Regions from separate parts of the Methylobacterium sp. J-072 genome, predicted to be linked through region 1. Evidence: predicted binding sites of a transcription regulator. Region 1 holds the regulator's gene; the other holds the start of a gene.

Evidence for each region. Region 1 encodes HrcA, which represses chaperone genes, less so after heat shock. Its sites were predicted from a motif close to GTTAGCACTCNCNNNNNGNGAGTGCTAAC; they were not measured.
Region 2: a site for HrcA is predicted at 1,587-1,615, ahead of groES (co-chaperone GroES). Genes of this name have one in related genera too.

Annotation. Positions count from the first base shown of each region.
Region 1 covers NZ_JAKSYK010000026.1:58,242-62,047, forward strand. Annotated here, with positions in the region: gene MKK67_RS01890 (methyl-accepting chemotaxis protein) at 1-1,070, shown strand, start outside; gene hrcA (heat-inducible transcriptional repressor HrcA) at 1,080-2,135, opposite strand; gene rph (ribonuclease PH) at 2,302-3,015, shown strand; gene rdgB (RdgB/HAM1 family non-canonical purine NTP pyrophosphatase) at 3,012-3,659, shown strand; gene hemW (radical SAM family heme chaperone HemW) at 3,698-3,806, shown strand, end outside.
Region 2 covers NZ_JAKSYK010000192.1:172,319-176,124, forward strand. Annotated here, with positions in the region: gene MKK67_RS24565 (methyl-accepting chemotaxis protein) at 1-291, opposite strand, end outside; gene MKK67_RS24570 (CorA family divalent cation transporter) at 488-1,474, opposite strand; gene groES (co-chaperone GroES) at 1,686-1,976, shown strand; gene groL (chaperonin GroEL) at 2,049-3,692, shown strand; gene MKK67_RS24585 (prephenate dehydrogenase) at 3,768-3,806, opposite strand, start outside.

The sequences.
Region 1 (3,806 bases):
GGCTGATGACCGTCACCGTGTCGCGTCCGTTGAACCGCCTCGTCGAAGCGCTGCAGCGCATGAGCCAGGGTGAAATCGATGCCGAGATCGCCGAGGCCAAGCGCAGCGACGAGATCGGCCTGGTCGGCCGCGCGGTCGAGAGCATCAAGGCGCTGGTCGCCCGGAAGGCCCGCGACGAGGCCGAGGCGAAGCGTGTTGCCGACGAAGCCGCCGCGGCCGAGCGCAAGCGCGCGATGATCGCGCTCGCCGACGGCTTCGAGCGGGCGGTGGGCAGCATCGTCGGCATGGTCTCATCCTCCGCCACCGAGCTGGAGGCGACGGCGCAGACCCTGACGGCGAGCGCGACCCAGGCGGCGGCGCAATCGACCAGCGTCGCGTCAGCGGCCGAGGAGGCCGCCACCAACGTCCGCACCGTCGCAGCCGCCGCCCAGCAACTCGGCAGCAGCGTGCAGGAGATCGCAGGGCAGGTCGAAGGCTCGGCGAGCCTCGCCCAAGCGGCGGTCGGCGAGGCGGACCAGACCGGACAACTGGTGCAGGAACTGGCCCAGGCGGTGTCCAAGATCGGCGATGCGGTCGGGCTGATCTCCACCATCGCGGCCCAGACCAACCTCCTGGCCCTGAACGCGACGATCGAGGCGGCGCGCGCCGGCGAGGCGGGCCGTGGCTTTGCCGTCGTCGCCTCCGAAGTGAAGGAACTGGCCGCGCAGACCGCCCGGGCGACGGAGGAGATTACCGGCCTGATCGGCCGGATCCAGGGCTCGACCGATCACGCCGCCCAGGCGATCGGCGGCATCGTCACGCGCATCCGCGACCTCAACCAGGTGACCGGCGCGGTGGCGGCTGCGGTGGAACAGCAGGGCGCGGCCACCCAGGAAATCGTCCGCAATGTCGGCCAGGCCGCCGGCGGGACGGACGAGGTCACCACCAACATCACCGGCGTCGCCGACGCGGCCGAGCAGACCGGCGCGGCGGCCCATCAGGTGCTGGCCGCGGCCTCCGAATTGTCGCGGCAATCGGCGCAGCTCACCCGGGAGGTCGCCGGGTTTCTGCACACCGTCCGGGCCGCCTGAGCCGGGCTATCATCGCCCGCCGTCGAGAAGCTTCGAGACCACGCGAGCGGTGTAGTCGACCATCGGCACGATGCGGGCGTAGTTCAGCCGCGTCGGGCCGATCACCCCGACGACGCCGACGATCTTCTGCGACCCGTCCCGGAACGGCGCCGCGATCAGCGACGAGCCGGACAGCGAGAACAGCTTGTTCTCCGAGCCGATGAAGATCCGCACGCCCTCGCCGCCCTCGGCCCGGGCCAGGAGGTCGATGACGTCCTTCTGGGTCTCCAGGTCGTTGAACAGCAGGCGGATGCGTTCGAGATCCTCGACGGCGCGCAGGTCGTCGAGCAGGTTCGCCTGGCCGCGCACGATCAGCTGGCGGGCCTCGCTCGGGCCCACCGGGGTCGCCAGGCCGGCATCGACCAGGCGCTCGGTCAGCGCGTCGAGCTCCCGCTTCATCGCGGTGCGTCCGGCCTCGATTTCGGCTCGCAGGGTCCCGAGGGTGCGGCCGTGCAGGCGGGCGTTGAGGAAATTCGTCGCTTCCTGGAGCGCGCCGGCGGGTAGGCCCGGCGGCAGGTCGACCAGCCGGTTCTCCACCGAGCCGTCATCCGAGACCAGCACCACCAGGGCCCGGGCCGGATCGAGGCGGACGAACTCGATATGCTTGAGGTGCACGTTCGCCTTGGTGGTCAGCACCACGCCGGCCCCGCGGGAGATGCCCGACAGCATGGTCGAGGCTGCGGCCAGCGCCGAATCGAAGGTGTGCCCGGAGGCGGCGGCGCGCATCTCCGCCTCGATCCGGGCCTGCTCCTCCTGGCCGACATCGCCGAGTTCGAGCATGGCGTCGACGAAGAAGCGCAGGCCGAGCTCGGTCGGCAGGCGGCCGGCCGAGGTGTGGGGCGCGAAGATCAGGCCGGAATGCTCCAGATCCGCCATGACGTTGCGGATCGAGGCCGGCGACAGCGCCATGGGAAGGATGCGCGCCAGGTTGCGCGATCCCACCGGCTCGCCAGTCGTGAGGTAGCTCTCGACGATCTGCCGGAAGATCTCGCGGGCGCGCTCGTTGAGGGCGGCGAGAGCCTGCATCGAAGGATCGAGCGGAAAGGGGGTGTTCGGGTCGGTCACGCGGTCATCCTGTCGTGCGATCATGTCCGCCCGGTGTCCGGGGAGCAATCCTTGCGGCGATGCTTGCCCGCGCCGGCCCGGCGGCCTAAGAGCCCGGCCCTCACTCTCTCATCAGAAAGGGCCCGCGATGAGGCCTTCGAAGCGCGCCGCCGACGAGCTGCGGCCCGTCACCCTGGAGCGCGCGGTCTCGCGCTACGCCGAGGGCTCGTGCCTGGTCAGCTTCGGCAACACCCGCGTGCTCTGCACCGCCTCCCTCGAGGAGCGCGGTCCCCCGTGGCTGCGCGGCTCCGGCAAGGGCTGGATCACGGCCGAGTATGCCATGTTGCCGCGCGCGACGCACGACCGGACCCGGCGCGAGATCAACTCGGGCAAGCCCTCGGGCCGCACCCAGGAGATCCAGCGCCTGATCGGCCGCTCGCTCCGGGCGGTGACGAACCTCCCCGCTATGGGCGAGCGCCAGGTTACGGTCGATTGCGACGTGATCCAGGCCGATGGCGGCACTCGCACCGCCGCGATCACCGGCGCCTGGGTCGCACTCTACGATTGTTTCGCCTGGATGCGCACCCGCTCGATCATCTCGGTGGACCCGCTGCGCGACCATGTCGCCGCCGTGTCCTGCGGCCTGTACAAGAACACGCCCGTGCTCGACCTCGACTATGCCGAGGATTCGGCAGCCGAGACCGACGCCAACTTCGTGCTGACCGGCAGGGGCGGCATCGTCGAGGTGCAAGGCACCGCCGAGATGGAGCCGTTCTCCGAAGAGCAGCTCCTCGAATTGCTGCGTCTCGCCCGCGCCGGTACCGACCGGCTTGTGGCGCTCCAGAAGGAGGCGATCGCGTGAGCCCACAGCGGAGCGGCAACCGCAGGCTGACCGGCAAGGTGGTTATCGCCACCCACAATGCCGGCAAGCTCACGGAGATGCGCGAACTCCTGGCGCCGTTCGGGATCGAGGCGGTCTCGGCCGGCGAGCTCGGCCTGCCCGAGCCCGACGAGACCGGCACGATGTTCTCCGAGAACGCCGCCATCAAGGCGCATGCCGCCGCCAAGGCGACCGGGCTGCCGGCCTTCGCCGATGATTCCGGCCTGTGCGTCGACGCGCTCGACGGGGCGCCGGGCATCTTCTCCGCCCGCTGGGCCGGCCCGGCCAAGGACTTTTCCGGCGCGATGGCGCGGATTTTTTCGGAGCTGGAACAGCGCGCGGCGACGAACCGGAAGGCGCATTTCGTCTCCGCCCTCGTGCTCGCCTGGCCGGACGGCCACACCGAGCTGTTCGAGGGCCGCGTGTTCGGCGCGCTCGTTCCGCCGCGTGGCGAGGCCGGCTTCGGCTACGATCCGATCTTCCAGCCGGACGGTCATGACCGGACCTTCGGCGAGATGAGCGCCGAGGAGAAGCACGGGGTCGATTGGCAGAAGGGGGAGGGGCTGTCGCACCGGGCCCGGGCCTTCGTGCTGTTGAGCCGCGCCTGCCTGGCGCCGCCCCCCTGATTGCCAAACCGGGCCGGCACGCGCACATCCCGTCGATCATGACTTCGACCGGCCCGGACCATCCGACCCGCGACGCGGGCTTCGGGATCTACCTGCACTGGCCCTTCTGTGCCGCGAAGTGCCCGTATTGCGACTTCAACAGCCACG
Region 2 (3,806 bases), on a different contig from region 1:
CCAGACCTCCGCGCCATCCTTGCCGAGTCGCAGGAACTCGCCGGTGACGTAGTGGCCGCCTTTCAGCTTCGCCCAGAACTCCGCGTATTCAGTGCTCTGAGCATAGGCGGCATCGACGAAAATACGATGATGCTTGTCGTGTACATCCGCCAAGGAGTACTTCATCAGATCCAGAAAATTCTGGTTTGCGGCGATGACCTTGCCGTCCATCGAAAATTCGATGATCGCCAGCGATCGATCCAGGGCGTCCAGCTTGGCCTGCGACTCGCTATATACGGATCTTTTGAACATTTTAGTGCCCACGCTGCTCGATTAAGCACGTATCCGAGACGGCGTTAATTTTCGACTAATTTGGCGGCGTTTCGATAGTTTCCGCAATATTGGATACGCAGAAAGATATTCAATCCGAAGATCTATAGCCGATGAAACGTGTATTTGGTTCTTGACCCTTCAATCACTTGGACCGGTCTGTATTGATTGGCGAATATCAGAACCACCCGCGTATCCGGAAATAAACGATCGGCGCCAGAGCGCTGAATAAGATCAGACCGAGGGCGTAGGGATAGCCGTAGGCCCAGTCCAGCTCCGGCATGTGCTTGAAATTCATGCCGTACATCGACGCGATCAGCGTCGGCGGCACGCCCACCACCGACACGACCGTGAGCACGCGGAAAACGTTGTTCTGCTCGATGTTGATGAGCCCCAGCGTCGCGTCGAGGAGGAACTGGACGTTCTCTGCAAGCCGCGTCTCGAACTCGTCCAGGGAGTCGATATCCCGCCGGATCGTCTCGAAGCGTCCGTCCTCGGGCAACCCCAGGCCGTCGCAGGCGGCCGACACGAACGGCACGATTCGCTCCAGCCCGAGCAGGCTGGCGCGGATCTTACCCAAGACCTTTCCGCGGTTGCTGATCCCGCGCAGGATCCGCCGCAGCGCCAGATCGCGGCGGCGCGGCGGCGGGCTCTCCAGCCGTCGCCGGTTCGCGCCGCGCACGTCGAAGTCGAAGATTCGGGTGGAGAGCTGGTCGAGTTCGGTGGCCATGTCCTCCAGGGCGTCGGCGAGGCTGTCGACCAGCTCTTCCAGGATCACCAGGAAGATCTCGCTCGGGGTCACGCTGCCGTCGCCGTCGGCGATCCGCTTCTCGGAGGAGTCGATCGCGCGCAGGTCGTGGAACCGGATGGTGACGAGGTGGTCCTTCGACAGGAGAAAACCCAGCGGCTTCAGCTGCGAGTCGCTGCGCTCGAAGGTGATCATCGGCGTCGACAGCGACAGGCCGCCCTTCACCCGCCGCAGCCGGCTGGAGGATTCCACCTCCGACAGGGCGGCCCGAGAGGGCACGCGCAGGCCCGTCGCGGCCTCGACGGCGGCGGCCTCCTCGGAACTCGGATCTTTGAGGTCGAGCCAGACGGCGTTGCCGGGGATCGGGCCGCCCGGGTCGGGCGTCACCGCGCCCTCGGGTCCGTGCAGGCTCAGCATGAAAACGCGTTATCCATGGGGGAAAATGGGGCCGATGCCCCGTCATCGCACGGTCGCGGGCGGGTGCGACAGCATTGACTCGAAACCGCGCGAGGGCTATCTCGCCGCCGTCATTGGCACTCGCCAAGACAGAGTGCTAACAGTCCGGCTCGGAGGCGGCCTCGCCGGCCGCATCAACGCCAACTGCAGACTTGAAGCAAGAGGGCAGCTCATGAAGTTCCGTCCGCTGCACGACCGCGTGGTCGTTCGTCGCATCGAGAGCGAGGAGAAGACCAAGGGCGGCATCATCATTCCGGATACCGCCAAGGAGAAGCCGCAAGAGGGCGAGATCGTCGCCGTCGGGCCCGGCGCGCGCGACGAGCAGGGCCGCGTCAACGCGCTCGACGTCAAGGCCGGCGACCGCGTCCTGTTCGGCAAGTGGTCCGGCACCGAGGTCAAGATCGACGGTCAGGACCTCCTGATCATGAAGGAATCCGACATCATGGGCGTCGTCGCCCTCTGATCGGATCACCCGTCCCAGCCCTTTGAGGCCGTCCGAGGCCTTGGGGTTCAATCCAACCACAAGAGGCAAACCATGGCAGCGAAAGACGTTCGTTTCTCCGCCGACGCCCGCGATAAGATGCTGCGCGGCGTCGACATCCTCGCCGACGCGGTGAAGGTGACGCTGGGCCCGAAGGGCCGCAACGTCGTGATCGAGAAGAGCTTCGGCGCCCCGCGCATCACCAAGGACGGCGTCACCGTCGCCAAGGAGATCGAGCTCGCCGACAAGTTCGAGAACATGGGCGCCCAGATGGTGCGCGAAGTGGCCTCGAAGACCAACGACATCGCCGGTGACGGCACCACCACCGCGACCGTGCTGGCCCAGGCGATCGTCCGCGAGGGCGCCAAGTACGTCGCCGCCGGCATCAACCCGATGGATCTGAAGCGCGGCATCGACCTCGCCACCGCCGCCGCCGTGAAGGACATCGTCGCCCGCGCCAAGAAGGTCTCGACCTCCGACGAGGTCGCCCAGGTCGGCACGATCTCCGCCAATGGCGACAAGGAGATTGGCGAGATGATCGCCCACGCCATGCAGAAGGTCGGCAACGAGGGCGTGATCACGGTCGAGGAGGCCAAGACCGCCGAGACCGAGCTCGACGTCGTCGAGGGCATGCAGTTCGACCGTGGTTATCTCTCCCCGTACTTCATCACCAACGCGGAGAAGATGGTCGCCGAGCTCGAGGATCCGTACATCCTGATCCACGAGAAGAAGCTGTCCTCGCTGCAGGCGATGCTGCCGGTGCTCGAGGCCGTGGTCCAGACCGGCAAGCCGCTGCTGATCATCGCCGAGGACATCGAGGGCGAGGCGCTCGCCACCCTCGTCGTCAACAAGCTCCGCGGCGGCCTGAAGGTCGCGGCCGTGAAGGCGCCGGGCTTCGGTGATCGCCGCAAGGCGATGCTGGAAGACATCGCGATCCTCACGAAGGGCCAGATGATCGCCGAGGATCTCGGCATCAAGCTCGAGAACGTGACGCTCACGATGCTCGGCCGCGCCAAGCGGGTGCGGATCGAGAAGGAGACCACCACGATCATCGACGGCGTCGGCGAGAAGGCGGACATCGAGGGCCGGATCTCGCAGATCAAGGCGCAGATCGAGGAGACCACCTCGGATTACGACCGCGAGAAGCTCCAGGAGCGTCTGGCCAAGCTCGCGGGCGGCGTCGCGGTGATCCGCGTCGGCGGCGCGACCGAGGTCGAGGTCAAGGAGAAGAAGGACCGCGTCGACGACGCCCTCAACGCCACCCGCGCTGCGGTGGAAGAGGGTATCGTCCCGGGCGGCGGCACCGCGCTGCTGCGCGCCAAGAAGGCGGTCGCCGAGCTGAAGTCCGACGTTCCGGACGTCCAGGCCGGCATCAAGATCGTGCTGAAGGCCCTTGAGGCGCCGATCCGTCAGATTGCCCAGAACGCGGGCGTCGAAGGCTCGATCGTCGTCGGCAAGATCACCGACAACACCTCTTCGGAGACCTACGGCTTCAACGCCCAGACCGAAGAGTATGTCGACATGATCCAGGCCGGCATCGTCGACCCGGCCAAGGTCGTGCGCACCGCCTTGCAGGACGCGGCTTCGGTCGCCGGCCTGCTGGTGACCACCGAGGCCATGGTCGCCGACGCACCGAAGAAGGATGGCGGCGCCCCCGCGATGCCGGGCGGCGGCGGCATGGGCGGCATGGACTTCTAAGTCCAAGCCAACCAGCGAGACGAGGAAAGGGGTCGCCGCGAGGCGGCCCCTTTTCCGTTGGGCGGTCCGATCCTTTCACGCTCCGGCGTGAGACCGGGCGATCGTCATGGACGG